Regions from separate parts of the Klebsiella scottii genome, predicted to be linked through region 2. Evidence: predicted binding sites of a transcription regulator. Region 2 holds the regulator's gene; each other region holds the start of a gene.
The links. Region 2 encodes Fur, which represses iron uptake genes when iron is present. Its sites were predicted from a motif close to ATAATAATGAGAACNACTATCAA; they were not measured.

Region 1 (10,521 bases), 1.9 Mb from region 2:
AAGCCCATATGGTTGTCTTACAGGAGGTCGCGCGGATTAAAGCAGGAGGCAAAATCGCCGATATCGCGCCGGAGGTACGCGTTATCGTTGAGGATTTAGTCGGCCATCGCTATGAAGAGTGCTGGGGTAACAGCAAGCTGTTTAAGGGCGAAGAGGCTACCCCGGCCCGTCCCGCCGTCTCCCATCAGGCCTGATGACGCCCCGCCGCGGCCGGCGGCGGGGTAAAACGAATTAGTGCGCTTCGCTTTGCGGGGTGAACTTCAGCTCAATCAGCGCAATCGCCTTTTGCACCGCGCGCAGCGTAACCGGGTCGGATGACGAAGGATGGCTAGAAAAATCAATAGCTTTAAGCTGAGTCGCCATCTTTTCGCGCACCTCTACAGGGGCGATAACGTCAATGACGTCGAGGATCTGTTTGATAACCAGCTGACAGGCAACAACGTCGGAAACCAGTTCGTCTTGTTCGGTAAGGTGTTGAGACATTTTTTACTCCTTTTTGCAGGAGCGTAATAGTACCCTAAATCTGCTGAGATAAAAAAACCTGCCGCAGCAGGTTTTTTTATCAGAACATGCCGGCCGGCGGCACATCTTTGAAGGTCTTGCAGTAGGTGTCGAAAATGTTTTTCAGGATCTTGCGCAGCTTCATGGAGTCACTCCGTTTTGTTATGCAGGTGTTAATGTTTGTGCGACCATAATATGACCAATATCACAAAAATCAATTTAAATGTGCGCTAAATCACAAAAATAATTGCAGACTGAATTTTAAATTTAACAAAAAGCGAGCGGAGCCGGAGCGTTCCCCCTCTCCTGCTCACGATCTCTGCAGGCTATGGCAACAACACAATGACGACAAACATCTCCGCCCGGGAAGACCGGGCGTTCTCGGCGCCAGCGCTGCTGGTTGCCGGGGCTTTTTTCATGGAGTTTCTCGACGGCACGGTGATCGCCACCGCGCTACCGGACATGGCGAAAGATTTTGGCGTGGCGGCGGTGGACCTCAATATCGGGATCAGCGCCTACCTGATTACGCTAGCGGTTTTGATCCCGGCCAGCGGCTGGATAGCCGATCGTTTCGGCGCGCGCAGGGTCTTCACCCTCGCGCTGGCGATTTTTACCCTTGCCTCGGTATTTTGCGGCCTTTCAACCAACGTCGATACCTTCGTCGCCATGCGTATCCTGCAGGGGATGGGCGGCGCTTTGATGGTCCCGGTCGGCCGTCTGGCGGTGCTGCGTACCACCCCGAAACACCAGCTGATTAAGGCCATTGCGACGCTGACCTGGCCCGCGCTGGTGGCGCCGATCGTTGGTCCGCCGCTGGGCGGTTTTATTACCAGTTACGCCAGCTGGCACTGGATTTTCTTTATTAACGTCCCGCTGGGTCTCGCGGCGATGGCGCTGTCGCTGCGCATTATTCCCGATATCCGCGAGGAGGAGCGGCGGCCGTTCGATCTTCCCGGCTTCCTGGCCACAGCGGTTGCGATGGTCAGCCTGGTCAGCGCGATGGAGATCCTTGGCGATAACCGGCCCGAGGGCTGGAAAACCCTGGCTCTGCTGGGGCTTGGGATCGGCTGCATGCTGTTCTCGCTGCGCCACTTCCGCCGCGCAGCCTGGCCGATGGTGCGCCTCGATGCGCTGCAGGTCCCCACATTCCGGGTCACAATGTACGGCGGCTCGCTATTTCGCGCCTCCATCAGCGCCGTACCTTTCCTGCTGCCGCTGCTGTTCCAGGTCGGATTCGGTATGGATCCTTTCCACTCAGGGCTGCTGGTGCTCGCCGTCTTCGTCGGCAACTTCACGATTAAGCCCGCCACCACGCCGCTTATCCGCTGGCTCGGCTTTCGCCGTCTGCTGTTGATTAACGGTGCGCTCAACGTTATTTCGCTGCTGGCCTGCGCATTTTTGACCCCGCAAACGCCGGCGTGGTTAATTCTGCTGATCCTGTTTCTTGGCGGCGTGTTCCGTTCAATTCAGTTCACCGGCATCAGCACTCTGGCCTTTTCCGATGTGCCCTCCACGCAAATGAGCTACGCCAACACCTTGTTCAGCACCGCGTCGCAGCTGGCGGTTGGCCTAGGTATAACTCTTGGCGCGATAGGTATTCGTATCGGGGAAAAGCTGAGCGAATGGCTAACCTTAGCGACCCTGCCCGGCATCAGCTTTCGCCTGTCATTCGTGTTTATCGCGTTGATTTGTCTGGTAGGAATGGTGGATAGCCTGAAGCTGGCCGAGGATGCGGGAAGCAGCGTGTCGAACAAAAAAACCTAAGCGAAAGCAGGGCCAGCCGCGGCTGACCCTGCTGGTGATTAGCCGACGATTTGGCGAATAAACGCTTCGATCTCTTTATCCTGGCAATTCTCGAAGAAGCACTGCTGGAAGCGCGGGCCAGAGACGGCGGTTTTAACCAGTTCCGGGTCGATGGCGCGCAGCGTATCCAGGTAATTCTCTTTCACCACCGCCGCTTTCACCGTATTCAGGATACCGGCATTACGTACCTGCGGCTCTTTACGCTCTGGCGGATAGCCTTCTCCGTTACGGCCGGTGAACGCTTTTTCGAAAATAAAGCGCACGTTCAGCTCTGCGCCCCAGCCGAAACCTTTAGCAAACGGCAGAGAGAGCGCATTGCCGTTGTTGATCTGGGCAAACAGGAAAGCGTCGGCAGGATCGATACAGTAGCCGCACACCACGCCCGGGTGGATATTCAAAGACATCAGCGCGCCCTGCCCGGTGCCGCAGCCGGTGACTACGAAGTCCACCGCTTTTGAATTCAGCAGAATGCTGGCCATGATGCCCAGATGGATATAGGTCAGGTGATGATCGTGCTCATCGCTCATACCCACGTTGTAAACCGGGAAACCTTTCTCGTCGGCAACGGCGTTGAGCTCGTTGAGGATGATGGCATTTTTGTTTGCCTGGCTGTTTTCCATCATCAGTGCAATTTTCATGCTTTACTCTCCTGAATGCTTTGCGGGTACTTCCGCGCTAGGTCGTTAACGTTGGTATGACATTACTACTTAACAAACACACTTTCAAATTTTATGAAAAGTTGTTTTATAAATTACGTAGCGCTTCACACTTTTGCCCTCACGCTTCACTACCCGCCCTTCCCGCATCCGCTTTCCTGCCTGGCCCCAATCGGCAAACCCGCGCGAAGCTCTCAGTCGTCAGTCGTCCGGCATCTCATATTTATCCGGCGCGCGCTCATCGCTATTTTATTAAATATCAATTAAAACCATTCTCATTAATTATTAAATTGCCAATGCGTTTTATTCCCATTTGCATTTTTAATAAATGAGTTTTTTAATTTACTTTTTGCAAATAAATAAATAACAAATTATAGTGAGCACACAATAAACTTTATGCCTATATTTTGGAGCACGCGCTATGCTGAAAACAGAAATGATCGATAAGCTCAATGAGCAGATGAACCTTGAACTCTATTCCTCTTTGCTTTATCAGCAAATGAGCGCATGGTGCAGCTATCATAGCTTCGAAGGGGCGGCGGCGTTTCTCCGTCGTCACGCTCAGGAAGAGATGACCCATATGCAGCGCCTGTTTGACTACCTGACTGACACCGGCAGCCTGCCGTGCATCAACGCCATTGCCTCGCCGTTCGCCGAGTACGCATCGCTGGATGAGCTGTTCCGCGTCACCTACGAACACGAGCAGCTGATCACGCAGCAAATTAATGCTCTGGCCCACGCCGCGATGTCTGCTCAGGATTATCCGACCTTTAATTTCCTGCAGTGGTATGTTGCCGAGCAGCACGAAGAAGAAAAACTGTTTAAATCCGTTATTGATAAACTTACCCTCGCCGGTAAAAGCGGCGAAGGTCTGTACTTTATTGATAAAGACCTGGCAACGCTCGATACGCAAAAATAATGAAGTCGGCGACGATGCTTCGGCATTGTCGCCCGATTAATGCTGACAAATTTTGCTTTCGCTGGTATTAAACCCGGCGTCTGCGGCAATAAACTTCCCTTTCTTTTGTAGAAATATCACCAGCTCCCCAGCGGTCAGATTTTCCGCCGAACAGGTGTGAAAACGGGCGTCGCTACCAAAGCGGGCGACTATCGCAGCTTCAAGACTGGCAACGCTGTATGGTTCGCCCGAAGCGAGCATCATCTGCAGAACTTCATGACCGTGAATAGATTGCATAACTCCTCCTGTAAAGTGCCCAGATTAAACGACCTTACGGCCTAAAGTTTTGCGCCAGCGCAGCATTAGAGCGGTCTTCAGCATGTAAACTTTTCCTGACAAGCACTGTAACCCTCATTTGACGAGCCTGCCAATTTCACATACTCTGCGCGACATATTTTATTGTTAATTCCTTCATGGATAGAGAGAAACGTGAAGAACCGCACTCTTGGTAGTATTTTAATCGTGGCAGGGACCACTATTGGCGCAGGGATGCTGGCAATGCCTCTGGCATCCGCTGGCGTCGGTTTCGGCGTCACGCTCGGGCTGCTGATCGCCCTGTGGGCATTGATGTGCTATACCGCACTGCTGCTGCTGGAGGTCTACCAGCACGTCCCGGCCGATATGGGGCTAGGCTCTCTCGCCGCCCGCTATCTCGGACGCTATGGGCAGTGGGTCACCGGTTTTTGCATGCTGTTCCTGATGTACGCGCTGACGGCCGCCTATATTAGCGGCGCGGGGGAGCTGTTAGCCTCCAGCCTGAATCAGTGGCTGCAGTGGAACCTTCCGCCGGCCGGCGGAGTGCTGCTGTTTACCGCCATTGGCAGTGCCGTAGTTTGCCTCGGGACCTCTCTGGTCGATCTGTGCAACCGTTTTTTATTCAGCGCCAAAATTATTTTTCTCGCCATTATGCTGGCGCTGCTGATGCCGCATATTCATCAGATAAACCTGCTGACCTTACCGCTTCAGCAGGGGCTGGCGCTGTCGGCGATCCCGGTTATCTTTACCTCTTTTGGCTTTCACGGCAGCGTACCGAGCATCGTCAGCTACCTCAACGGCGATATTCGTAAAGTGCGGCGGGTATTTATCATCGGCAGCTTTATCCCTCTGGTTGCCTATATTTTCTGGCAGCTGGCGACTCTGGGCAGTATTAGCTCACCGACCTTTGCCGTCCTGCTGGGACAGCATGCGGGACTGAACGGCCTGCTGGAAGCCATCCGGGAAGTCGTCGCCTCACCGCACGTCGAGCTGGCGGTTCATCTGTTTGCCGATCTGGCGCTGGCCACTTCGTTCCTCGGCGTCGCGTTGGGATTGTTCGATTATCTGGCCGACCTGTTCCAGCGTAAAAATACGCCGGGCGGGCGCGTGCAAAGCGGCGTCATCACCTTTGTGCCGCCGCTGGCCTTCTCCCTGTTCTATCCGCGGGGTTTCGTGATGGCGCTGGGCTACGCCGGCGTGGCCCTGGCCGTACTGGCGCTGATGCTGCCTGCGCTGCTGGTGATGAAGAGCCGCCAGCAGCATCCGCAGGCGGCGTGGCGGGTTGTCGGCGGCACGCCGGCGCTATGGCTGGTCCTGCTGTGCGGTATCGCTATCGTGTTGATTCAGTTTTGTATCGCGATCGGCGTTTTACCTGCCGTCGGATAAAAGAGTAAGGGGCCCTGTCGGCCCCTTATTTTATTTCGCTAAGCAGCACTGCTTATATTTCTTACCGCTGCCGCACGGGCACGGATCGTTACGTCCAACCTTGGCATCATTTCTGATTGGCTGCTGCACTTCCGCCGGCTGCGCATGCTCCGTCCAGTATTGATAGAGCGCCAGCGCCGCGGGTTTAATACGCTCCACGCTGGCAAGAAAATCGTCGACAGAGAGCGCTTCAACCGCCGGGAACTGCGCTTCCGTCCCGTGCAGAGCGATGATATCCAGCTCGGCCTGCAGCTCCGCCGGTAAAGCGGCCCAGTTGCTCAAGCCGACGCCGCGCATATAGCCAAAGCACCACTCGCCAACGATAGTCAGCTCCTGGCCTTCCTCTTCACGCGTGCCAAACAGCGGCTCGAACTGCTCCGGATAGTCGTCCAGGCGCTCGGCGACATCGCTCATATGCTGGAGAGTGAGGTTAACGAAGCGGTCGCGCTCGCGATCGTTTGCCCAGCGCGGTACGTTGTCGGCACCGCCCCAGATAGCCAGCAGCCACCGGGCGGGCTCAATTTCAGCAGGCCCGGAGAGAATCGCCGTCAGCAGGCCATCAAGCTCGGAGACATCAAGAATGGCGCCGTCGGTGGCGTATTTCGACAGGATATCGTCCAGCCATTCAAGTTCGCTTTCGTTCAGGGGTCCGGTTTTCATAAACAGGCTCGTCGTCTTATAAAAATGGCGCATACAGTAGCGGAAATGCCGGGAGAAAACCACCCGGCGCGGGCATTCTGCGCGGGTTAAATATCTTTAATAATGCTCGAGCGCATCGTTTCATATTCACTTTCGCTGATCGTACCGTCATCGCGCATTTTCGTGGCCTGGGCCAGGCGCTCTCTGACATCGTCGGCGGAAGAAACGGGGGCGCTCTGCGCGCCGTCGGCGTTATCTTGCTGCGCATCGCCAAAGCGGTTAACCCCGGCGGTACCTCGGGCGAACAGCAGCCAAATCGACATCACCAGCGACATGATTCCGCCAGCGACCATCAGCCATACCCATGCCGCAGCCCCGCCGTCTTCAACGCTGCCGGCAACGCCAATCAGGCCGATAATCAGGATCAGAAAAGGCGCCAGCAGCCACCAGCCGGATCTGTTCAGATCGTGCAGGCGTCGTACCGCCACCGCGATACCCGGAATAATAATAATCAGGCTAAACAGCCCGCCGATAACCGGGATCAGCCCCAGTACCGCGGACAGCACAAAGTTAGCGACGGTAAATACGGCGTACTCTTTGCGCGCCGAGCGGCCGCGAAAGGTGGCATATTTCCGAAAACAGTTACCGTAGCTTTCAAGCAACGTGGCCATAAGATCCCTCATCAAAAATAATTATTATTGCCGTGACGGCATATTGTCCCAAAGGCAGTTTATCCGGCCCGCAGGCGCGCACCGGGCGCTATTTTAGCGCAGTTTTCCCGGAATGTGCCGGAGAAAACTTAGGGCTTGACCGCCAGGCGCCATGACGATAATGCGGCAAACCAGCCTCATACGCTGACGAAGCGTCCGTTTGCCACTTCCGTCTGGCCATCGTCATAGATCCACGCCCGCAGCGGATGGTTCGCTTTTGCCGCATTATAATCAACGCACACCACCCGCTCGCTCAGCGCCTGCGGTTCGGCGGATAGGGTGTAGTGCCCAACGACCACGGGAACCTCGGGCAAAAGGTGAGCGTTTTTTTCCAGCGCGATATCCGGGATGCTGTCAATCATCTCGGGCTGGACCTGAGCAATCTGGCGATAGGTTGTTGCCTCATTCAGCCACCAGCGGATACGAATATGGCGCCGCTCGATCCCGGTTTTATCCTGAAAGCTATAGCCCTCAGGCAGCGCCAGCTCTGGCCCCTTGAGTATCGTCTCCAGCAGGTGGAACAGGACGTGCCGTTTATCAAAGGCGTGTACCCAGCACTCCGGTTTCAGCCGGTTCTCTTCATCGAGCCACGGGCGAAGCTGGGCAATAGCGTCCTTGTCCCAGCACGCGTGCACCGCACGGATATCGCCAAAATCGACAAACAGCGGCAGCGTTTTAAACCACTCAACCCACCGCAGGTGCTGCGCGCTGTCTTCCGTGACGTCGTTGAGGAAGGCCTGATGCTGACGGCGGTTATTCGGCGTATGCGGGCGCAGGGGCTGCGCCGTCTCCGGATGCCGCATCAGCCAGCCAACGGCATTAAATTCATGATTGCCCATCAGGCAAACGGCGCGGCCCGCGGCCACATCTCCCCTCACCTGTTCCAGCACGGAGGCATGATCGATGTGGCTCCCCGGCTGGTTATCAATAAGGTCGCCGACAAAAATCAGGAGGCTGCGATCCAGATTCTCCCGGGACTGCAGATGACCCAGCAGAGCGGAAAGCTTGCCGTACTGGCCATGAATATCGCCAATAAAAATTTTGCGGCTCCTGGGCAGGCCTGAAACGGGCATCAGAACTCCTCGTTATTTTTGATAAGTACGATCTTACGGATAGTAACAGGGTTAGCGGGCGAAGCCCTGCGCGGCAAGGGAATATGCTGAAGGGAAAGATAATATTATGAAGTGATATTATAAATGGCGGATTTCAGACACAAAAAAACCACCCGTAGGTGGTTTCACGACACTGCTTATTGCTTTGATTATTCTGCATCATCCCAATGGTACCCGGAGTGGGACTTGAACCCACACAGCGCGAACGCCGAGGGATTTTAAATCCCTTGTGTCTACCGATTCCACCATCCGGGCTCGGGATGTAAATTGGAGGCGCGTTCCGGAGTCGAACCGGACTAGACGGATTTGCAATCCGCTACATAACCGCTTTGCTAACGCGCCCTTAATGCTGCAACACCCGCAACTGCCGATGTTTTTAAACTGGAGCGGGAAACGAGACTCGAACTCGCGACCCCGACCTTGGCAAGGTCGTGCTCTACCAACTGAGCTATTCCCGCATTATCAAGGTAATTGCTAATCACTTGATTTTGTTATCGTCTGGCGAGTCATGCCGCCGTTCGATGCGATGCATTCTACTTACCTGGCGCAATGAGTCAACGATATTTTTTAAAACCTTGCGTCGTTTGCTGAAAATTACGCCGAAACGATCACTGATCAAGCAAATCGCCGCGCGCCGCGTTCAAATATTGCAGCATTGACCACAGAGTTAGCACCGCCGCGACGAGGAACAGCACGATCCCTGCCCCTTCAACCCACTCATTTGGCCGCCACAGCATCCACACCAGCGCCGTCATCTGCGCCGTCGTTTTGACTTTGCCGATCCAGGAAACCGCCACGCTGCTGCGTTTACCCAGCTCAGCCATCCATTCGCGCAGGGCAGAAATAATGATTTCACGGGCGATCATCGTCGCGGCCGGCAGAGTAACCCACCAGGTGTGGTAATGCTCGGCAACCAGCACCATCGCAATCGCCACCATAACCTTATCTGCTACCGGATCGAGAAACGCGCCAAAGCGCGTGCTTTGATTCCAGCGGCGCGCCAGATAACCATCAAACCAGTCGGTTACTGCGGCGACGAAGAAGATCAGCGCACAGGCGAAAGGTGCCCATACCACGGGAAGGTAAAACGCCAGCACAAAGAACGGTATCAGTATGACGCGAAACAGAGTAAGCAATGTAGGGATATTAAATTGCATAGTGACGGGTAACTATCTGTTAGAAGTAAAAATTAGCCCTATGTTGCTACAGAGCCCCTAATGTTTCAACGAGTAGAAGATCTTTTCTGCCAGACCGTGAGATATACCCGGTACTTTGGCTATCTCTTCGACGCTGGCTTTCTGTAACCCCTGCAGGCCGCCCATATACTTCAGCAGCATCTGCCGACGCTTTGGCCCCACTCCTTCGATAGTCTCCAGCGTGCTGGTGCTTTTAACTTTTGCCCGCTTTTTACGATGTCCGGCGATGGCATGATCGTGCGACTCATCGCGAATATGCTGAATGACGTGCAGCGCGGGAGAGTCCGGCGGCAGGCTAAAGCCTTCGCCCTCAGGCTCAAAGAATAGCGTTTCCAGGCCCGCCTTACGATCGCTGCCTTTTGCTACCCCTAATAATAGAGGATGATGTTTATCCCAGGCCACATCCAGCTCGGCAAACACGCTTTTCGCCTGCCCGAGCTGCCCTTTACCGCCATCTATCAGGATAACGTCCGGGATCTTGTTCTCTTCGATAGCTTTACCGTAGCGCCGGCGCAGAACCTGGTTCATCGCCGCATAGTCATCCCCCGGCGTAATCCCGGTGATATTATAGCGACGATACTCGGCGCGCAGCGGCCCGTTGCTGTCAAACACCACGCACGAGGCGACCGTCTGTTCGCCCATCGTGTGGCTGATATCAAAGCACTCCATGCGCTTCACCGCCGGCAGCTTGAGCAGCGTTGCCAGCGCCTGCAGGCGCTGATGGATGGTTGACTGCTGGGAAAGCCTGGTCGTCAGCGCCGTCGCGGCATTGGTGCGCGCCAGCTTGAGGTAGCGGGCGCGATCGCCGCGAGGCTTAGTCTGGACATTCACCCGCCGCCCCGCCAGCTCGGAGAGCGAATCCGCGAGCAGGGTTTTATCGCCAAGGTTAAAATCGAGCAGAATCTCCCCAGGCAAGGTGCGCATCTGGCTGCCCTGCAGGTAGAACTGGCCGACGAAGGTCTCCACCACTTCCCCGAGCTCGGTGCCGCCGGGAACCTTTGGAAAATAGCTGCGGCTGCCCAGCACTTTCCCCTGGCGGATAAACAGCACGTGGACGCAGGCCATGCCTGAATCAAAGGCGACGCCGATAACGTCCAGATCGTCGCCATTATTTGAGACAAACTGTTTCTCCGTCACCCGGCGTACGGCCTGGATCTGGTCGCGAATGCGCGCCGCCTCTTCAAACTCCAGCGCCCGGCTGGCCCTCTCCATGCGGGCAATAAGCTGCGTCAGTACCTGATCGTCTTTGCCGGCAAGGAACAGCCG
Region 2 (10,521 bases):
CTCCGGCGACAAGAGCGGGATTAGCCTCTATAAAGCGGCGGCAAAATTTAAGTATGGCCCGGCGTGGGCGCGCGCTGGCTATATTCAGCCAACCGGGCAAACGCTGCTGGCTCCGCACTGGAGCTTTATGCCGGGCACTTATCAAGGTGCCGAAGCCGGAGCCAACTTTGATTACGGCGACTCTGGCGCGCTGAGTTTCTCCTACATGTGGACGAACGAATACAAAGCGCCGTGGCACATTGAGATGGATGAGTTCTATCAGAACGATAAGAAGACGAAAGTCGATTATCTGCACTCTCTGGGCGCCAAATATGATTTTAAAAATGACCTCGTGCTGGAAGCCGCGTTTGGCCAGGCTCAAGGCTATATCGACCAGTATTTTGCTAAGGCCAGCTATAAATTTGACGTCGCCGGCGCTCCGTTAAGCACCAGCTATCAGTTCTACGGTACCCGCGATAAGGTCAGCAACGGCGGCGCGAACGATATTTATGACGGCACCGCCTGGCTACAGGCGCTAACCTTTGGCTACAAGGTTGCCGACGTGCTGGACCTGCGTCTGGAAGGCACCTGGGTGAAGGCTGAAGGTCAGCAGGGCTACTTCCTGCAGCGTATGACTCCAACCTACGCATCCTCTAACGGTCGCCTGGACGTGTGGTGGGATAACCGCTCAGACTTCAACGCCAACGGCGAAAAAGCCGTGTTCTTCGGCGCCATGTACGACATGAAAAACTGGAATATGCCGGGCTGGGCGTTTGGCGCGTCTTACGTTTACGCGTGGGATGCGAAACCAGGCAAAATGGCGACGCCCGATGCGTACTACAACGCGGACAAACGTCTGGAAGAGTCGGCCTACAGCCTCGATGCCATGTATACCGTGCAGGACGGCCGGGCGAAAGGAACGCTGTTCAAACTCCACTTCACTCAGTACGACAACCACTCCGATATTCCAAGCTGGAGCGGCGGTTACGGCAACATCTTCCAGGATGAGCGCGACGTGAAGTTTATGGTTATTGCCCCGTTCACTATTTTCTGATGCCGTAGCGGCGGGCGTAAGCCTGCCGCCAGCCCGTGAGGTTGATTATGAAGAAGCTATTGCTCATCGCCATCATGGCATCGGGTCTGGTGGCCTGTACGCAGTCACCGGCGCCAAAAGAAGATACTAAATTGAAGGATGCCTACAGCGCCTGCATCAATACGGCAGAAGGGAATCCGGATAAAGTTCAGGCGTGCCAGAGCGTGCTGAACGTTCTTAAAGAGGATAAGCAGCATCAGCAGTTCGCTAATCAGGAAAGCGTGCGCGTGCTGGATTATCAGCAGTGTATCCTGGCGACCCGCACCGGCAACGATCAGGCGGTGAAAGCCCGCTGCGACCAGATCTGGAAAGAGATCCGCAGCAACAATACCCGGCCCTGATTTCCCTCGTACTCCGTATTTGCGGGCATAAAAAAAGCCAACCTGCGGGTTGGCTTTTTGCTGCTTACGCTGCGGGAAACTATTTTTCCACCGCGTCGTGCGCGTGTTCATCTTCGCGGCAATCGCCTTCTGCACAGTGGCCGTACAGGTACAGGCTGTGGTTGGTCAGGCGGATACCGTGACGGTGGGCAATTTCACGCTGACGCGCTTCGATGGAGTCATCGCTGAATTCGATCACTTTGCCACAATCGAGGCAAATCAGATGATCGTGATGATGCTGCTGCGTCAGTTCGAAAACGGATTTACCGCCTTCAAAATTATGGCGGGTAACAATGCCGGCATCATCAAACTGGTTCAGTACGCGATAAACGGTAGCCAGACCGATCTCTTCACCCATGTCGATCAGGCGTTTGTATAAATCTTCCGCGCTGACGTGATGGTTATCCGGCCCCTGCAGCACTTCCAAAATTTTTAATCGTGGAAGTGTGACTTTCAGGCCAGCCTTCTTCAATGCGGTATTGTTGTCAGTCATGCGGAATCTGTCCTGTTGCTAAACGATCTACTTCCATTAGCGGAAGTAATACAGAGAATCACCCGATGTAATGCGTCTCATTATAGAACTGCCATGATGAAATGAAAACCGCAAGCATCGAGCCTTGTATGCTGTCAAAAACGAGGCACACGCTACAAACTGTGTCACGTCTCCTCGTTAAATCAGAGGACATTGTACAGATATGTGATTAAAAGTTAAAAACTTGTAGCTATTAGTTTTATTGCTTTTACCTATCAATACGGCGATACCCGAAGGTAGCGCCGTTTAACGATCAGGCGTTTTTGATTTCTTCGAGATGCAGTTCTTCAGAAATCTGTTTAACCCACTTCTCTACGCGCTCGTTGGTCAGCTCAGGCTGACGGTCTTCATCGATAGCCAGACCGACGAAATGGTCGTCATCGGCGAGACCTTTAGAGGCTTCAAAATGGTAGCCTGCAGTCGGCCAGTGGCCGACGATGGTTGCGCCGCGCGGTTCGATGATGTCGCGAATGGTACCCAGCGCGTCACAGAAGTATTCAGCGTAGTCTTCCTGGTCGCCGCAGCCAAACAGGGCTACCAGCTTACCGTTGAAATCGACCTCTTCCAGCGTCGGGAAGAAATCATCCCAGTCACACTGCGCTTCACCGTAGTACCAGGTTGGGATGCCCAGCAGCAGAATATCATGACCTTGCAGGTCTTCTTTGCTGCTTTTGGCAATGTCGTGAACATCAGCAACATCTTTACCAAGCTGCTTTTGGATCATTTTTGCAATATTTTCGGTGTTGCCGGTGTCGCTGCCAAAAAAGATGCCGATGATTGCCATGAGTAAAATAACCTCTTGAAACTTAATGATGTGGTAGTGGCGTAATGCCCGCAGATAACGGCAATCATAGCAGAACAGGGAAGGGCGCGGAAACAGCAATCACACCCGACTGCACACTCTGCTACATGAAAGTGTTGTTTTTGAGGTTTCTCAGACTTTACCCTGGCTATGCAGGGCTGCCAGCTGGTTCATCAACATCTCTTCAATCAGATCGCTACGGTTCATATTACGGGCATCAGCTAACTCGTTGAGCGCATCAACCGCTTCAGCGTTGAGCTTGAGCTCCACGCGCCTTAAGCCGCGAACTTTGTCGCGTTTAAGCTGGTTGCGTTTATTGATGCGCAGCTGCTCGTCGCGCGAAAGCGGATTGGTCTTTGGTCTACCCGGGCGACGCTCGGTTGCGAACAAATCTAATGTCGTACGGTCCGTTTGTTCTTTTGCCATGATTCAGAGTGACTTCGGGGAAACGAGTTGTCGGGCCATTGCCGACACAGATAGCGCGCCATAATACATCAGGCGAACCGCTGCGCCAACGACCGCAGGCATTCTGCGGCGCGGTCGGGCAGTTTTTAGCCAGTTATGCCGCTAAAAAGGAGAGATATCGACGAATTGCGCGCAATACCGCTTCCGGTTTCTCCGCATGGACCCAATGGCCCGCGCCGGCAATCACGTGCGCGCGGGCCTGAGGGAACTGAGCCAGCAGCGCGTCGCGATATTCATCGGTCACGTAGGGAGAGTTGCCGCCTGGGATAAACAGGGCCGGATGCGGCCACGCGGGAACCGGCTGCCAGCCGACGATATGGCTATATTGATTCCACAGGACCGGCACGTTAAAACGCCACTGGCCGTCAACGAAGGATTTCAGCAGAAACTGAATGACTCCCTCTTCCTGCAGATGCTTGCGCATAATTGCCGCCGCCTGCTGACGGGTTGCGGCGCCGGCAGCGGTCACGGCGTTAATGGCGGCAAAGATTTCGTCATGGCGGCGGACGTGATAATCCACCGGCGCGATATCAATAGCCACCAGGCCGTCGATGCGTTCCGGGGCCAGGGCGCTCAGCGCCATCACCGCTTTACCGCCCATTGAGTGGCCGATAAAGGTCGCTTTTTCCAGCTGAAGATCGTCAAGGGTGTCGAGCAGATCCTGAGCCATAGCGGCGTAGGTCATCTGCGGATCGCGCGGGGAAAGACCGTGATTGCGCATATCGACCTGCAAAATATCGTAGTCGGCGACCAGGTCGCGTGCGAGGATACCGAGGTTATCAAGGCTGCCAAACAGACCGTGAACCAGGACCACAGGGGAATTATTGTGCGGATTTTGTGCAGATTGCGCGCGGCTATTTAATTTCATGGCAAAGTTCTTTTTTTCGCTCCGTCGGGTTAGGGTATTATGTTGGACATTCTGCCATCCGGCTGCAAGACCCAGAGCTATCTGAGTTTTACCGCCATCCTGGTTTGACGCTATCCGCGGTTAGGATTTGTCCTTATAATCCTGACAACTTGTATTCAGAATAAGATATCGCACTGGATTAAGATGAAAACAATTGAAGTTGATGATGATCTCTATCGCTATATTGCCAGCCACACCCAGCATATTGGTGAGAGTGCATCCGACATTTTACGGCGCATGCTGAAATTTTCCGCCGCTTCCCAGACTGCCACCTCCGTCGCGAAAGCCGCGCCGGCTCCGGCTCCGACCGCTGTTGTTGAGGCCAGGCCCGCGAATCCGGTGAAGGATAAGGTCCGCGCCGTGCGCGAGCTGCTGTTATCTGATGAATATGCCGAACAAAAGCGCGCGGTAAACCGTTTTATGCTGGTACTGACGACGCTTTACTCGCTGGACGGCAAAGCGTTTGCTGCGGCCACCGAGTCTCTGCACGGACGTACGCGTACCTATTTCGCTGAAGACGCCCGCATCCTGCTGAAAAGCGGCAATCAGACCAAACCTAAGCAGGTCCCCGGCACGCCGTGGTGGGTGATTACCAATACCAATACTGGCCGTAAATGCAGCATGATTGAACATATCATGCAGTCAATGCAATTCCCCGCGGAGTTGATTGAGAAGGTTTGCGGCACGATCTAGCTTTATTCACCCTTGCATCAGAAGGATCAGGCAATGGCAATCGATAAGCGTGCGGGGCAGCCTGCACAACAGAGTGATTTGATTAACGTCGCCCAGCTGACTGCCCAGTACTATGTACTGAAGCCGGAAGCAGGCAATGCGGAGCATGCGGTGAAGTTCGGGACCTCTGGCCATCGCGGCAGCGCAGGTCGCCATAACTTCAACGAGCAGCATATTCTGGCGATTGCTCAGGCAATTGCGGAAGATCGCGCGAAGAACGGTATTACCGGTCCATGCTACGTCGGTAAGGATACCCATGCGCTCTCCGAGCCGGCCTTTATTTCCGTACTGGAAGTACTGGCAGCTAACGGTGTTGATGTGATCGTGCAGGAAAACAACGGCTTCACCCCGACGCCGGCGATTTCCAACGCTATTCTGGTGCACAACAAAAATGGTGGTCCGCTGGCGGATGGCATCGTGATTACGCCGTCGCATAACCCGCCGGAAGATGGCGGTATCAAGTACAACCCGCCGAACGGTGGTCCGGCTGATACCAACGTCACCAAAGTGGTGGAGAACCGGGCTAACGAACTGCTGGCTTCCGGCCTGCAGGGCGTGAAGCGCATCTCCCTCGATGCTGCTCTGGCCTCCGGCCACGTGAAAGAGCAGGATCTGGTTCAGCCGTTTATTGAAGGGCTGGCGGATATCGTCGATATGGCGGCGATTCAAAAAGCGGGCCTCAAGCTTGGCGTCGATCCGCTGGGCGGTTCCGGTATTGAATACTGGAAGCGCATCGCAGAGTACTACAAGCTGAATCTGACCATCGTTAACGATCATGTCGATCAAACTTTCCGCTTTATGCATCTGGATAAAGACGGCGCCATCCGCATGGACTGCTCGTCCGAGTGTGCGATGGCTGGCCTGCTGGCGCTGCGCGACAAGTTTGATCTGGCCTTCGCCAACGATCCGGATTACGACCGTCACGGCATCGTTACCCCGGCCGGTCTGATGAACCCGAACCACTATCTGGCGGTGGCGATCAACTATCTGTTCCAGCACCGTCCGCAGTGGGGCAAAGAGGTTGCCGTCGGCAAAACGCTGGTCTCCTCGGCGATGATCGACCGCGTGGTCGGTGACCTTGGCCGTAAGCTGGTGGAAGTGCCGGTAGGCTTTAAATGGTTCGTTGACGGCCTGTTTGACGGCAGCTTTGGCTTCGGCGGTGAAGAGAGCGCGGGCGCTTCGTTCCTGCGTTTTGACGGCACGCCGTGGTCCACCGACAAAGACGGTATCATCATGTGCCTGCTGGCCGCGGAAATCACCGCCGTCACTGGTAAAAACCCGCAGCAGCACTATGATGAGCTGGCCGCACGCTTCGGCGCGCCGAGCTATAACCGCCTGCAGGCATCGGCAACTTCCGCGCAAAAAGCGGCGCTGTCGAAGCTGTCGCCGGAGATGGTCAGCGCAAGTACGCTGGCGGGCGATCCAATCACCGCTCGCCTGACCGCCGCGCCTGGCAACGGCGCGTCGATCGGCGGTCTGAAAGTGATGACCGATAACGGCTGGTTTGCCGCCCGTCCGTCAGGCACGGAAGACGCCTACAAGATCTACTGCGAAAGCTTCCTCGGCGAAGAGCATCGCAAGCAGATTGAGAAAGAGGCGGTAGAAATTGTCAGCGAAGTGCTGAAAAACGCCTAAACGAAAAAGGAGCCGCAGGGCTCCTTTTTTATATCACTGTACTCAGATTACCTCACCAGCCGCTCCTGCGCATCGCCGATAATCCGGGTTCGCCAGGTATCAGCCGTGTTTGTTTTTCAGCTCAAAACGTGGCGATACCAGACCATAAAGCGTCCAACCGAGGAAGGTGACGATCGAGCCGTACAGCATGGCTTCTTCGCCGGAGGAGTAGAGCGCGTAAAAGCTATACAGTGCGCCGATAAAGGCCACAACGTTGGCGGATTTGGCTTTCGCCGGATTGACGTTCGCCATTTTCTGAATAATCACCAACGCGGCCATCGACAGAATATACGGGATGATATTGGTCACTACCGCCAGGTTTACCAGTACATTGAACTGGCTGTTCAGCGACGGACTGATAGTCATCAGCGCGAGTCCGCTCTGGATGATCACGATGGTCAGCATACCCTGAACCGGAGCGTCCACTTTTGTGACCCGAGAGAAGATTTTCGGGAAATAGCCTTCATCGGCCGATGATTTAAAGACCTGGGCGATAGTGAACTGCCAGCCGAGCAGCGAACCGCAGCAGGACATCACCATCAGGGCCATGATGACCTTGCCTGCTTCCGGAGTAAACATCTGCGCGAAGGCCAGCCCGAACGGCGCCGTGGAGTTAGCTAAATCCATATTTGGCACAATCCCGGCAATCACGTTGGTTGAGATGATATAAATTACCGCTGCACCCAGCGTACCTCCCAGCACCGCAATCGGCACGTTGCGTTCCGGATTTTCCACGACTTCGGCGTTGGCGCAGGCCGACTCCAGCCCGAGGAAGGCCCACAGCGTCATCGCAATGGAAGAACCAACGGCCGAGAAGAACGGCACGTGGTGCGGATTCCATGAGCTGGCGTAGAGGGTTGGACTAAACCAGAACCAGCCGATGACGCACAGGCCGACAACCGGAATGATCACCCCCCAGACGGTGATACTACTGATCTGTCCGGTAATGCGCGCGCCGCCAAAGTTGGCGACGGTGCACAGCCACAGCACGCCGATGGTTGCGAGACCGATCTGTACCGGCGACAGCGCGGCGCCGAACAGCTCGGTGCCGTAGCCGACGGCGGAGATCGCGATTGCGACGTTGGCAATCAGCAGCGAAACGCCATAGGTATAGTTGGCCATAAAGTTGCCGGATTTACCGAACGCATACTCGGCGTAGCCGCCCATCCCACCGGATTTACGGCTGAACATCCCGCACTTAGCGAATGCCCATGCCAGCGCCATTGAACCGACGGCGGTCACCAACCATGAAATGATCGAGATGGTACCCACCTCCGCAAGCTTGGTCGGCAGCATAATGATCCCGGAGCCCATCATATTCACGATGGTCAGAATAGTGAGCTGGACAACGCCCATTTTGTTGGACTTAGGCTTGCTCATAGTTTTTCCCCTTTCAGCAGAGCGTGCCTGGGGGCGCATTGCTGAATGACGTAGCACCATACCTGCTTACGGCCGTCCTGTTCTTCGATATACACACCCTGCAACTCAGGTGCAAAACCTGGCAACAGATTGATCCCTTCTTCCAGCGCGCTGAAATAACGCAGCGCTGAGCCGCCCCAGACTTCGCCGGGGACAACGCAAAGAACGCCCGGTGGGTAAGGAAGCGCGCCTTCCGCCGCAATTCTTCCTTCCGCATCCCCAAGGCGAACCAGCTCAACCTCTCCGCGCAGATAGGCGTAGTTGGCCTGTTGAGGATTCATACTGACGCGGGGAAAGTGCGTTTTGCGGAACATCTCTTTTTGCAGCTGTTTCACATTGTTGCGGGAATACAGATCGTGCATCTCCTGGCACAGCTGGCGCAGGGTGTAACCGGCATAACGCGCTTCATGTTGCCGGTAGATTGATGGCAGAACGTCGGCCAGCGGCACGTCGGACGCCAGCAGGCTTTCGAAACGCACCAGCAGGGCAACGAGCTGCTGCAGCTTGGCCATATCTTCCGCAGGCGTCAGCAGAAAAAGGATCGAGTTGAGGTCGCATTTCTCCGGGACAACGCCGTTTTCACGCAGAAAGTTGGCGAGAATGGTTGCCGGTACGCCAAAGTCATCATATTCGCCGCTGCGTGCATTGATACCTGGGGTGGTGAGCAGAAGTTTGCAGGGATCAACGAAATATTGCTGTTCCGCGTAGCCCTCGAATGCATGCCACTGTTCGCCGGGGACAAAGTGGAAGAAACGCAGATCGTTGGCGATTTGCGCGGTGGGGTAAGATGCCCAGGGTTTTCCATCGACCGTTTCCGGTACAAACGGTCGAATATGCTGACAGTTATCGAGGATCAGCTTGCGCGCATCAATGCCGTTCGCCACACAATTCATCCACATGTTACGCCCGCCGATCCCCTCATGCATTTTGGCGTTGATATCAAGTGCCGCGAAGAGCGGGTAGAACGGGCTGGTGGAGGCGTGCATCATGAAGGCGTTATTCATGCGTTTATGCGGCACGTAGCGCGGCTGTCCTTTGATATGGCTATCTTTTTTATGGATCTGCGAGGTCTGGGAGAAGCCGGCCTGTTGCTTGTGCACGGACTGGGTGACCAAAATACCCGGATCGTTCTCATTCAGTTCTAATAACAGCGGAGAGCAATCGGCCATCATCGGAATGAACTGTTCATAACCCACCCAGGCGGAGTCAAACAGAATGTAGTCGCATAGATGGCCAATCTTATCAACGACCTGACGGGCGTTATAAACAGTACCGTCATAGGTTCCAAGCTGAATGACCGCCAGGCGGAAGGGGCGCGCGTCCGTGGCCCGCTGCGGCGCGACTTCGCAAATAAGCTCGCGCAGGTAGCCCTCTTCAAAGCAATGGGCGTCAATCCCGCCGATAAAACCATAGGGGTTACGCGCTGTCTCCAGGTAGACCGGCGTGGCGCCGGCCTGTAGCAAGGCGCCGTGATGGTTGGATTTATGGTTATTACGGTCAAAGAGCACCAGGTCACCCGGCGTTAGCAGGGCATTAAGCACAACCTTGTTGGATGATGACGTCCCGTTGAGGACAAAATAGGTTTTATCCGCGTTAAAGACTTTCGCCGCGTGCTGCTGGGCGATGCAGGGCGCGCCTTCATGGATAAGCAGATCCCCCATGGCTACATCGGCGTTGCACAGGTCGGCGCGGAAAAGCGTCTCTCCAAAGTACTCAACGAACTGATTTCCCGCCGGGTGGCGCCGGAAAAACTCGCCCCCTTGATGACCGGGACAATCAAAAGCGCTGTTACCCTGATTGACATAGTCGACCAGGGCGCGGAAGAAAGGCGGACGCAGCTGGGTTTCATAGTGACTGGCTGCGGTTTCCAGCTGGCGGCCGTAGAATGCGCTGCGCGCTTCGTTGTGTTCGAAAACACCCGATATACGCGGTAAATATTCCGCCGGCACCCGCTCTTCGCCATGCGTCGTAACGAAGACCGGGATGCCGTAGCCTGTTGCATCGATTTCGTCGAGTTTTCCTTCTTCAATATCATTGATGGAAAGTACCACTGCAGCAATATCAATAAAACTTGTTTCATTAACATTAATGATGCTGCGTTGCGTCGAAAAACTATCCGGGCAGAGACGACTTACGGCTATTTTTAATTTTGACATTTTTTAACTCTTTATTTTTGGTAATGGCTGGCCCTCAACTTCTCGCATGAGAAATTGATATCTCCGGAAAAAAAGCAAAACCATCTCGCTGATAATAAAATCAGTAAATTGCTTTTTTTAGATACAATAAACCCTACCGTATCCGGTCATGGTTAATTCAGGGTTTATGTGGGTGAGCACCACGCGGAGTGCAGGAATTCCCCCGTATCACAAGGGATCGGGAAGACCTGCATACTGAGTGCCCGAAGTCAGAAGACTATCGGGCATTAAAGAAATGAAAATCGAAGCTATTGCGGTGAGAGAACATCATAATATGCGTTGTACGCCTTATATGAGGCATTAGTCGGTTATTGTTTTCCATTTTTAACGTTCCTTTCATTTT
Region 3 (10,521 bases), 150 kb from region 2:
CTCGCCGGCAGCGTCCAGCTTTCATACTGCGCGACGAGGAACAGCCACGCCATCGCCACCGCCGCCAGCACGATCCAGATAGCCTGATTACCGGTCTGCTGCTCCTGCCACGAGATCCCGCTCCAGGCGTAGTCGTAACCTTGCGGCAAATTGGCCTGCAGAATCTCCGCCATCGCGGCCATCGCCGCGCGGCTGCTGACGCCCTCTCCCGCCGAGCCGCTTATCGATACCGACGGGGACTGATTGTACTGCTGGATAAACGGCGCCCCCACCGCCGGGGTGACGGTGACCAGATTGCTCAGGCGCACCCGATCGCCGTGGTTGCTGCGCACGTAGAGCTCGCTTATCTGCTCCGCCCGCTCGCGCCACTGCATCTCGTTTTGTATCACCACGTGGTAGACCCGATTATTGATGCTAAAGTCCCCGGCGCGGGTGCCGCCAAATGCCGTTTGCAGGCTGCTGAAGATCCGCGAAACCGGGACATCCAGCCGGGCGGCGCGATCGCGATCGACGCTCAGCGTCAGCTGCGGCACGTTGCTGCTCCAGGTGGTAAAGACCCGGTTCAGCTGCGGATGCTGATTGGCAATTTGCAGCACCTGCAGCGCCACGCGCTCCAGCTCCGCCGACGATTGTCCGGCCTGGGCCAGAATGCGCAGGTTAAAGCCCGAGGCGTTGCCCAACCCCGGCAGCGTCGGCGGCGCAAAGGCCATAATCGTCGCCTCCGGCAGAGCCAGCAGCTGCCCCTGCAGCTTGCTCATCACCTGCTCCAGCGGCGGCCGCAGGTGCCAATCTTTCAACATCACCGAGATAAACCCGCCGTTTGAGGCGCTGGTGCCGTTCAAAATATTGAAGCCCGACACCTGAATCACATCCTCCACCGCCGGATTGACCAGCAGCAGCTCGCGCGCCTGGGCCATCACTGCTTCGGTGCGCTCCAGCGAAGCCGCCTCCGGCAGCTGAACGCTGGCGAAAAAGTAGCCCTGATCTTCCTCGGGCAGAAAGCCCTTCGGCATGGTGCTGAAGCTGAACGCCACCACCCCGGCGGCCAGCGCGACCGCCGTCAGCGCCAGCCACGGACGGCGGTTCATGCGAGCGACGATCGCCCCGTAGCCGTCGCGCAGGCGATCGAGGCCGCGATTGAACAACCGCCAGACGGCCGCGGGCTGCGCCGGACGCGGGCGCAGCAGCAGCGCGCACAGGGCCGGCGTCAGCGTCAGCGCCACGATGCTCGACAGCGTGACCGCCGTGGAGAGGGTGACCGCAAACTGGCGATAGAGCTCGCCGACAATGCCCGGCAGCAGCGCCACCGGCACAAACACCGCCAGCAGCACCAGGGTGGTGGCGATAACCGGCCCGGCGATTTGACGCAGCGCCAGGGCGGTCGCCTCCAGGCGGCCCGCGCCTTCCGCCATCTGGCTTTCGACGCTCTCCACCACCACGATGGCGTCGTCCACCACCATCGTCAGGGCGAGGATAACGGCAAACAGGCTGAGGGTATTGGCGCTGTAGCCCAGCAGATAGAGCACCGCGAAGGTGCCGATCAGCGATACCGGGATCGCCAGGGCGACAATCAGCGTCGCCCGCCAGCTTTGCAGGAACAGCGAAACCACCGCGACTACCGCCAGCAGGGTGAGCACCAGCGAAACGCCAATCTCTTTGATGGTCGCCGACACAAAGCGCGTGGTATCGAACTTCACCTCCCAGGTGAGATCCGGCGGGAAGCGCGCGTGTAGCCGCGTGAGCTCGGCGCGCACCGCGCTGGCAACCTGCAGCGCGTTGGCGGTCGGCGTGGGATAAACCCCGAGATAGGCCGAGTCGCGACCGTTGAGCTGCGCGCCGGAGCTGTAGCTGCGCGCGCCGAGCTCAATAGTCGCCACCTCGGAAAGGCGCACCAGCTGCCCCTGCTCGCCGCTGCGGATCGCTATCTGACCGAAGCTTGCCGCATCGCTCAGACGCCCGATACCGTTGATGGTCAGCGTTTGCTGCTGGCCGTTAAACACCGGCGGCGTTCCCACCTGCCCGGCGGCGCCCTGCACGTTCTGCTCCCGCAGCGCCTGGGCAATATCTTCGCTGGTGACGTTCAGCGCATTCATGCGATCCGGACGCAGCCAGACGCGCATGCTGTAGTCGCGGGCGCCGAACATCTGCACTTCGCCGACGCCCGGCAGCCGGGCCAGCGCCTCGCGCACCTGGGTACTGGCATAGTTGCTGACAAACAGCGGCGAGAGCGTTTCCGTCGGCGAATAGAGGCTGATCCCCATCAGCAGATTGGTCGCCCGCTTGCGCACCTGCACCCCGTTCTGCTGCACCTCGGCGGGCAGCTGCGCCACCGCCTGCGAGACGCGGTTTTGCACATCGATCGCCGCCAGATCGGCGTCGGTGCCGGCCGCAAAGGTCAGGCTCAGGCTGTAGGTCCCCTCATCGGAGCTGGTGGACTCCATGTACAGCATATGGTCAACGCCGTTGAGCTGGGTTTCCAGCGGCGCGGCGATCGCCTCGGCCACATCTCCCGCGCTGGCGCCCGGCCAGCTGGCGCTGACGCTGATCACCGGCGGCGTAATTTGTGGATATTGCTCAACCGGAATCAGCTTCAGCGACACCGCGCCGATAAAGGTTATCAGCAGCGCAATCACCATCGCAAAGCGCGGGCGACGGATAAAAAACGTCAGCATCCCTTCTCCTTCCTTATTTCAGTAGCCGCACGGCCGCACCGTCACGCAGGCGCTGTACGCCTTCCGTCACCACGCGCTCGCCGACATCCAGCCCCTGCGCTACCGCGTAGCGCTGCCCCTGCTGCGCGCCCAGCGTCACCCGACGCAGCGCGACGGTGTCATTTGCCGTCAGCACCCAGCAGTAAAAGCCCTCCACGTCCTGCTGCACGGCCGCCAGCGGGATCGTCAGGCTTTCCTGCTGCTGGCGCGGGCGCAAAATCACCGTCACGCTGCCGCCCGGCAGCAGGCGATGCTGCGGATTGGCAAATTCGGCGCGCATCACGACGCTGGCGGTGCGGCTGTCGATGCGGTTATCAACCGAGGTCAGCACGCCCTCTTCGCGCTCGCCGCCCGGGGCGATCTGCGCCTGCCACGCCTGCTTCAGCGCGCCAATATCGTCGTGCTGCCCCGCCTTGCTATAAAAAGCGCTTTCATCTAAGGCGAAAGAGACGCGGATCGGATCAAGCTGCACGATATCCACCAGCATGCCGCTGGCCGGATTCACCAGGCTGCCGACGTGAAAGAGGCTGTGGCCCACGCGCCCGGTCACCGGCGAATCAATGCGGGTGTAGCCGAGCGTAATCTGTCCGGCGGCAACGCGCGCCCGCGCCTGCTCCACGGCGGCGGCGGCGACATCGCGCTGCATCTGCGCGTTATCGACATCGTTGCGGCTAATCGAGTGGTTGTTTTTCAGGCGCTGATAGCGGCTAAGCAGCTGTTCGGCCTGGCGCAGCGAAGCCTGCGCGCTTTTCAGCTCGGCCTGCGCCAGCGCCAGCGCGGCGCGGGGCTGGGCGTCATCGAGGGTAAACAGGCGATCGCCTTGTTTGACGTACTGTCCGTCCGCAAAATGGCGCTGGACGATCGCGCCTTCGGTACGGGCGCGGATCTCGACCGCGTGAATCGCCTCGACGCGTCCGGGAAGCTGACGTTCATCGACATGGGCGGTGCGTTCGACGGTCGCCACGCGGACCGGGATCGCCGGCGCGGCGGCGGCGCTGAGGGTGCAGCCGGCCAGGCCGCAGGCCAGTAAGGCGCAGCGGAGTATTTTTTTCATGAGGGGAATTCCTTGCTGACGTTATCGCGTCCCTCCCGGACGGGGAGGGACGCGAAGGTTCAGGCGGTTTTACGCCAACGGCGGGTCAGGCGTTTCTCAACCTCCACCACCAGGAACATCACCATGCCGATGACGAGGGTGATAAACCAGTAGCGCAGCGGCAGCCCTTCGGTGCCAAACATCGTCTGCATCACCGGGACGTAGATGATGACCAGCTGCATCAGCAGCAGCACGCCGCTCACCAGCCAGATGCCTTTATTACGCAGCAGGCCCATGTTCAGCGAGAAGCTGTCGCTGCTGCGGCAGTTAATCATATACACCCACTGGGCGGTCACCAGCATCTGCAGCAGCACGGTACGGATAAACTCCGGGCTGTGGCCGCGCGGCGCCAGCCAGGCCTCAAGGATAAAGGCGGCGACGGCGATCATCGTGCCGACGAACGCCACCCGCCAGACGGCGAAGGCATCCATCACGTGCTGGCCGGTTTTACGCGGCGGACGGTTCATGGCGTTGCGCTCGGCGGCTTCAAAGGCGAGGCCGAAGGAGAGCGTGGCGGAGGTCGCCATGTTCATCCACAGGATCAGCACCGGCGTCAGCGGAATAATGTTCCCCGCCAGCAGGGCGATGATAATCAGCAGCCCCTGCGCCAGGTTGGTGGGCATGATAAACAGGATGGTTTTCTTCAGGTTGTCGTAGACCCGGCGCCCCTCTTTTACCGAGCTGGCGATGGTGGCAAAGTTGTCGTCGGTCAACACCATATCGGCGGCTTCTTTGGTGACTTCCGTCCCTTTAATCCCCATCGCAATACCGACGTCGGCCTGACGCAGCGCCGGCGCGTCGTTAACGCCGTCGCCGGTCATCCCGACCACTTCGCCGTTATCCTGGAGAGCCTTCACCAGGCGCAGCTTATGCTCCGGGCTGGTGCGGGCGAAAATATCGTACTCTGCGGCGACTTTTGTCAGCTCGGCATCATCCATGTGCTCCAGCCGGTAGCCGGTCATCGCCTGGCTGCTGTTGGTGATCCCCAGCATCTGGCCGATGCTCATCGCCGTCTGCGGGTGATCGCCGGTGATCATCTTCACGCGGATCCCCGCATTCTGGCAGGCGTGAATGGCGTCGATGGCTTCCGGACGCGGCGGGTCCATCATCCCGGCGATGCCGAGGAACACCAGGCCTTCGCGCAGATCATCGTGGGTCAGCGTCGCGCTGCCGGCGGCCGCCGGCTTGCTGGCGGCGGCAACCATACGCAGGCCCTGACGGGCGAAGCGCGCCATCTCATCTTCCCAGTACTGCAGCTCGAACGGTACCGCGCCCTGCTTGCTCATCTGCTGGCGGCACATGGCGAAAATAACGTCCGGCGCGCCGGTAATCAGCTCCCGCGCCTCATCGCCAATCTGCTGCAGGGTGGCCATATATTTGTACTGCGAGTCGAACGGAATTTTGGCAATCAGACGCGTGTCAACCGGCGCCAGCTGCGCTTTCGCCGCCAGCACCTTCAGCGCGCCTTCGGTTGGCCCGCCGGTAATGCCCCACAGCCCGCGCTCGTCCTTGATGATCTGGCTGTCGTTACACAGGTCGATGGTCCGCAGCCAGCTTTCCAGCACGCTGCCCGGCTTAATCTGCACCGGCTCGTCGCTGCCTTCGAGGCAGATATCGCCCTGCGGCTCGTAGCTGTCACCTTCGACGCGGTAGCAGCAGTCGGCGGTAACGATCGCTTTGACGGTCATTTCGTTCATCGTCAGGGTGCCGGTTTTATCCGAGCACACCACGGTCATCGCCCCGAGGGTTTCGACGGTCGGCAGCTTGCGGATAATCGCCCGCTGCCGCGCCATCGCCTGTACGCCCAGCGATAAAATAATCGAGATGATGGCCGGTAAACCTTCCGGTACCGCGGCCACCGCCAGGCTAATCAGCGACAGCAGCAGTTCGCCAATCGGGATGTCGCGCAGCGCCAGGCTAAAGATGAACAGCGCGGCCATCATCGCCAGGATGATGACGAAAATCGCTTTTCCGAGCTTGTCCATCTGCACCAGCAGCGGCGTGCGGTGCTTCTCAATCCCCGCCATCATCTGGTTGATATGGCCGAGCTCGGTCTCCTGGCCGGTGGCGGTCACCACGCCAACGCCGGCGCCGGCGCTGATGGTGGTGCCGGAGAACAGCATATTGGTGCGATCGCCCAGCGGCAGCTCGCCCTGCAGCGCGTCGGTGGTCTTATCCACGACCGTCGATTCGCCGGTCAGGATCGCCTCCTCCACCCGCAGGCTGTGGGTTTCAATCAGGCGCATATCCGCCGGGACGCGGTCGCCGGCGCGCAGAATAACGATATCGCCCGGCACCAGCTCGCGGGTCGCCACGGTTTCGTGCCTGCCGTTGCGCTGCACCCGCGCATCGCTGGAGAGCATATTGCGAATGCCCTGCAGGGATTTTTCGGCGTTGCTCTCCTGCACGTGGCCAATCAGGGCGTTGATAACGGTGACGCCAAGAATAACCAGCGTATCCACCCAGTGGCCCATCACCGCGGTGAGCGCGGCGGCGGCCAGCAGGACAAAGATCAGGACGTCGTTAAAATGCGCGAGAAAGCGCAGCCAGCCCGGCTTGCCTTTCTTTTCCGGCAGCGCGTTAGGGCCATAGGTTTCCAGGCGCTCTGCGGCCTGGGCGGAAGTCAGGCCGTCGGCACGGCTCTCTTTCTGCGCCAGAACATCAGCCACGGTCTGCTGATAAGCCTGACGGGATGCGGCCTCTCCCGAAAGGGGCGCGTTGCGGGGATTTATCATTCTGGTCAAATTAAATTTTCCTTATAAACTCCGTGATTCGGAAAGCCTGAAATCATTTCTGGCCAATGAACGATTATAATTTCACGGGGTGCAAGAGATTACCCAAGGGCAACTTTTAATCTCTCGCAAAAATCAAAATATGTGATAAGTTATTTCTCTAAGCAACTATTACAGAAGATTAATAAACCTATATTAAACGAGGCCTATTATGTTTGGAATCTACCGCGGACGCCGCCTGGTGCTGTACATCCTGCTGGCTATCATTATCGCCACTCTGGTGGGCTACAGCACCTATAGTTTTGTAAAAGCGACGATCTAATAATGACTTTAATTTACATTAAAGTGTTATTAACTTAATCACAAAAGTCTCCATTTAAATTAACAGAAAAATTAAAATTGAAGTATCAGATATAATACAGAGAGGAGAAAATAATAGCCGGCGAAAGAATATTGCGTTAAAGAATATTTTGCCCGACAATATGTTTTTTAACTGACGATTAACAAGTAATGAAACATCCGCTTGAAACGCTGATCTCTGCCGCCGGTATCCTGCTGCTGGCTCTGCTCTCCTGCCTGCTGCTGCCGGCCCCCTCCCTTGGGCTAACGCTGGCGCAGAAGCTGGTTGCGACCTTTCACCTGCTCGATCTCAACCAGCTCTACACCCTGCTGTTTTGCCTGTGGTTTTTAGCGCTTGGCGCGATTGAATACGTGGTGCTGCGCTGGATCTGGCGCCGCTGGTTTTCCCTTGAGCGTTAGTCCGGTAAAATCGCGCATCCCCGCCACCAGCGCCTCGCACCATGCGGCATAATCGTGGCCGCTGGAGGAGGGGTGGAAGCTGACGCGATAGCCTTTGTCGCGCAGCACCTGCTCAAACTCCAGCGTATTGGCATAAATCCCGCCGTCCGGCCCCGAGCTCTCAAACTTACCCGCCTGCAGCCAGAAGCGCACCGGATAGCGCGGCGACTGCTGATACTGCCGCGTCAGCCAGCTCGCCTCCTCCCCCTTCGGCGCCCACCAGTACGAACCCGACAGGCTGAGCACGTTGGCGAACTGGCGCGGATAGCGCAGCGCCACCCATGAAGCGGCCAGGCCGCCGTAGCTCGAACCGGCGACCACGGTTTTTTGCCGCGTCAGGCTCAGCCCCTGCTGGCGCAGCCAGGGCAGCAGTTCATGGGCCATAAAGTCGGCGAAGAAGGGGTTGGGCGGCAGCTCTTTTGCCCGCCGCGGGTGATCGAGGCTATCGATAAACACCACGTTAACCGGCGGCAGCGCGTGGCTGGCGATCAGGCTATCGAGGACGTTGGCGAAGTGGTATTCATCCTGGTAGGTTTTGCCATCAAACAGCATCAGCGTCCAGCGCGCCGGCTGCGGCAGGCGCGGGCGATAGATCGATACCTCCCGACTATTTTGCAAAAAGTCGCTGTACAGCTGATGGCGGGTCAAGGTGCCGTAGCGCAGCGGCTGCGCCATCCGCTGCGGGGTGCAGAAACGCGCCGGATTGAGGGCCAGCAGCGAATAGCGGTTCCAGCGATCGCTGGCGGCGTTGACGCTTTGCGGATTCAGCGGATCGGCCTGGGCACTGACCAGAATCGCCCGCCGCTGGTCGCGCGCGCTGCCGTCAATCACCGGCACGTCCGGCGCCAGCTTGTACTGCATCAGCGTATCCGCCGGAACGACGTAGCTGCGGAACCAGACGTCGGAGCTGCCGAGACGAAACAGCGGATCGTGATCGCCCGCCGGCGATCCCAGAATAAACACGTTGCGGCTCGCCCCGCGCCACAGGAAGGTGACGCGCTTATGGCTCGCGTCCAGCGCCTCAACCATCGGCGTCCCCTCCTGCTCGCGCTCCTGCCAGAAGCCCGCCGTTGAGCCTCCCGCCGCCAGCTCCCGCATCAGCAGCTGCAGACGCGGGCTAACGGGGTCCAGAGGCTGGTTTTTTGCCAGCGCGGTCGTCTCCTTCATCCGCCACTGAAAGCGCCAGCGGGTGCCCTCTTCGCCGTGCAGCACCAGCGCCGAAGGGCGGTTGACCGGCAGAGAGAACAGCAGCGTCTGTTCGCCGTCCGCCGGCCCGCCCGCCAGCAGCGTGCGCAGACGGCGGCTGTGCTCATCGAGCAGACGGGCATCCGTCACCCCAGAAAGGGTCGCGGTGACGTAGTTTTCACCCAACGTCGGCAGGTCAAAACAGACCTCACCGCTGGCATCGAATTTTCCCTGCAACTCTCCCTGCAGCGAGGGAGACTCGCAGTTCATTGCCGCCGCCGGTAGCGCGCTCATCCCCACCAGCAGACCACTCCATGCCATCTTCATTGCCCGATTATCCCTGTAAGAATTTGTTAACAACGCTAATGCAAATGGGAATGATTTGCAATAACATCCAGGAGGTTAGTGATGACCGTTAGATTTTCCCTTAGCGGAAAAACGGATTTCTATGGCAATTAAAACCAAGGATATAGCAGAAAATATGTTTAAAAATAATAATATAACAAAAATCTGGGTCACGGGTCTGGCGCTGGCTTCATGCGCGGGGCAGGTACGGGCGGCGGAGGAGACGCTGGTGGTCACCGCGGGCAGCGGCGAAGATCCTACCGCGCCGCTCAGGGGCATCGTGGCGACAAAAACGCTATCGGCCACCAAAACCGCCGCCGAGCTTATCAAAACGCCGCAGTCGGTCTCGGTGGTCACCCGCGATCAGATGAAGGCCCTCGACGTTACCTCGGTATCCCAGGCGCTGCGCTACAGCGCCGGCGTCTTTACCGAGTATCGCGGGTCCTCCAACCGCAATGACGAAGTCTTCGTTCGCGGCTTCAGCTACGTGCCAAAATATCTCGATGGCCTGAGCTACGGCGCCACCGCCTCATCGCAAACCGGCACCTTCGACCCGTGGCTGCTGGAGCGCGTGGAGCTGGTGCGCGGCCCGGCCTCGGTGCTGTTTGGTCAGGTCAATCCCGGCGGGCTTATCAGCATGACCAGCAAACGCCCTACCAGCCAGCCGGTTCACGAAGTGCAGTTCCGCACCGGCAATAACAATCTGGCCGAAGGGGCCTTCGATTTTGGCGGCCCGCTGAACGATGACGGCAGCCTGCTGTATCGCCTGAACGGTATCGGCCGCAGCCAGAATAACCAGATCGACGACTACAAAGAGACGCGGATGGCGATTGCGCCGGCGCTGACCTGGTATCCAAACCAGGCCACCCGCTTCACGCTGCTCACCAGCTATCAAAAAGATCCCGATGCCGGCTACCGTAACTTCCTGCCGCGCTACGGCACCGTCAGCAGCGTCGACGGCAGCTATATTCCGCGCGATTTTAACGTCAGCGACCCTAACTATAATCAGTCGTGGCGCGAGCAAACGATGATCGGCTATGAGTTTGAGCATCAGCTTAACGACACCTTCACGCTGCGCCAGAACGCGCGCTACGCCACCATCAAGCAGAAGTATCGCTATCTGGTGTACACCACCAGCGACGCCAACAGTTCGGTACTGTCGCGCCGCGCCCAGCGCGAGGAGCGGCAGACCGATGAGTTCGGCATTGATAACCAGCTTGAGGCGCAGTTTACCAGCGGCCAGCTGACGCATACCGCCATCGGCGGGCTGGACTATAAGACCAGCAAGGATAAACAGTACCTCGGCCGCGCCGGCGGATCGCAGTACGATCTCGACTGGCGCCATCCGGCGTACGGCGTTAACGTCGACGAAAGTACCTTCAGCACCGCCAGCGATGAGCAGCAGAATCTCGACCAGCTGGGCGTCTATCTGCAGGATCAGCTGAGCTGGGAGAACTGGGAGCTGCTGCTTTCCGGCCGCTATGACTGGGCGGAGGTGCGGACGACCGATTTTACCGACGCCAGCCGCAGCCAGAAAAACGACAGCAAGTTCACCTGGCGCACCGGCCTGCTGTACGCCTTTGATTTCGGCCTCTCTCCGTATATCAGCTACAGCACCTCCTTTGAACCTAACCTGCAAACCAACCGGGCGCCGGGA

Region 1: the regulator Fur is predicted to act here: its motif matches at 3,217-3,239, upstream of ftnA (non-heme ferritin).
Region 3: the regulator Fur is predicted to act here: its motif matches at 8,885-8,907, upstream of QFI97_RS21095 (TonB-dependent siderophore receptor).

Annotation. Positions count from the first base shown of each region.
Region 1 covers NZ_JARXNI010000020.1:774,632-785,152, reverse strand. The annotation lists gene QFI97_RS11305 (MFS transporter) at 1-194, shown strand, start outside; gene QFI97_RS11300 (DUF2766 family protein) at 232-483, opposite strand; gene azuC (stress response protein AzuC) at 563-646, opposite strand; gene QFI97_RS11295 (MFS transporter) at 844-2,265, shown strand; gene QFI97_RS11290 (RpiB/LacA/LacB family sugar-phosphate isomerase) at 2,304-2,942, opposite strand; gene ftnA (non-heme ferritin) at 3,382-3,879, shown strand; gene QFI97_RS11280 (YecH family metal-binding protein) at 3,916-4,155, opposite strand; gene tyrP (tyrosine transporter TyrP) at 4,348-5,559, shown strand; gene QFI97_RS11270 (YecA/YgfB family protein) at 5,590-6,258, opposite strand; gene QFI97_RS11265 (DUF805 domain-containing protein) at 6,345-6,908, opposite strand; gene QFI97_RS11260 (metallophosphoesterase) at 7,085-8,020, opposite strand; tRNA gene QFI97_RS11255 (tRNA-Leu) at 8,228-8,314, opposite strand; tRNA gene QFI97_RS11250 (tRNA-Cys) at 8,328-8,401, opposite strand; tRNA gene QFI97_RS11245 (tRNA-Gly) at 8,442-8,517, opposite strand; gene pgsA (CDP-diacylglycerol--glycerol-3-phosphate 3-phosphatidyltransferase) at 8,668-9,216, opposite strand; gene uvrC (excinuclease ABC subunit UvrC) at 9,274-10,521, opposite strand, start outside.
Region 2 covers NZ_JARXNI010000020.1:2,703,494-2,714,014, reverse strand. The annotation lists gene chiP (chitoporin ChiP) at 1-1,033, shown strand, start outside; gene QFI97_RS20425 (ChiQ/YbfN family lipoprotein) at 1,081-1,413, shown strand; gene fur (ferric iron uptake transcriptional regulator) at 1,493-1,945, opposite strand; gene fldA (flavodoxin FldA) at 2,238-2,768, opposite strand; gene ybfE (LexA regulated protein) at 2,919-3,212, opposite strand; gene ybfF (esterase) at 3,346-4,119, opposite strand; gene seqA (replication initiation negative regulator SeqA) at 4,303-4,851, shown strand; gene pgm (phosphoglucomutase (alpha-D-glucose-1,6-bisphosphate-dependent)) at 4,885-6,525, shown strand; gene potE (putrescine-ornithine antiporter) at 6,625-7,944, opposite strand; gene speF (ornithine decarboxylase SpeF) at 7,941-10,139, opposite strand; gene speFL (leader peptide SpeFL) at 10,396-10,500, opposite strand.
Region 3 covers NZ_JARXNI010000020.1:2,849,001-2,859,521, forward strand. The annotation lists gene QFI97_RS21070 (efflux RND transporter permease subunit) at 1-2,672, opposite strand, end outside; gene QFI97_RS21075 (efflux RND transporter periplasmic adaptor subunit) at 2,686-3,765, opposite strand; gene QFI97_RS21080 (cation-transporting P-type ATPase) at 3,825-6,548, opposite strand; gene QFI97_RS21085 (DUF1158 domain-containing protein) at 7,047-7,295, shown strand; gene QFI97_RS21090 (alpha/beta hydrolase-fold protein) at 7,224-8,846, opposite strand; gene QFI97_RS21095 (TonB-dependent siderophore receptor) at 9,001-10,521, shown strand, end outside.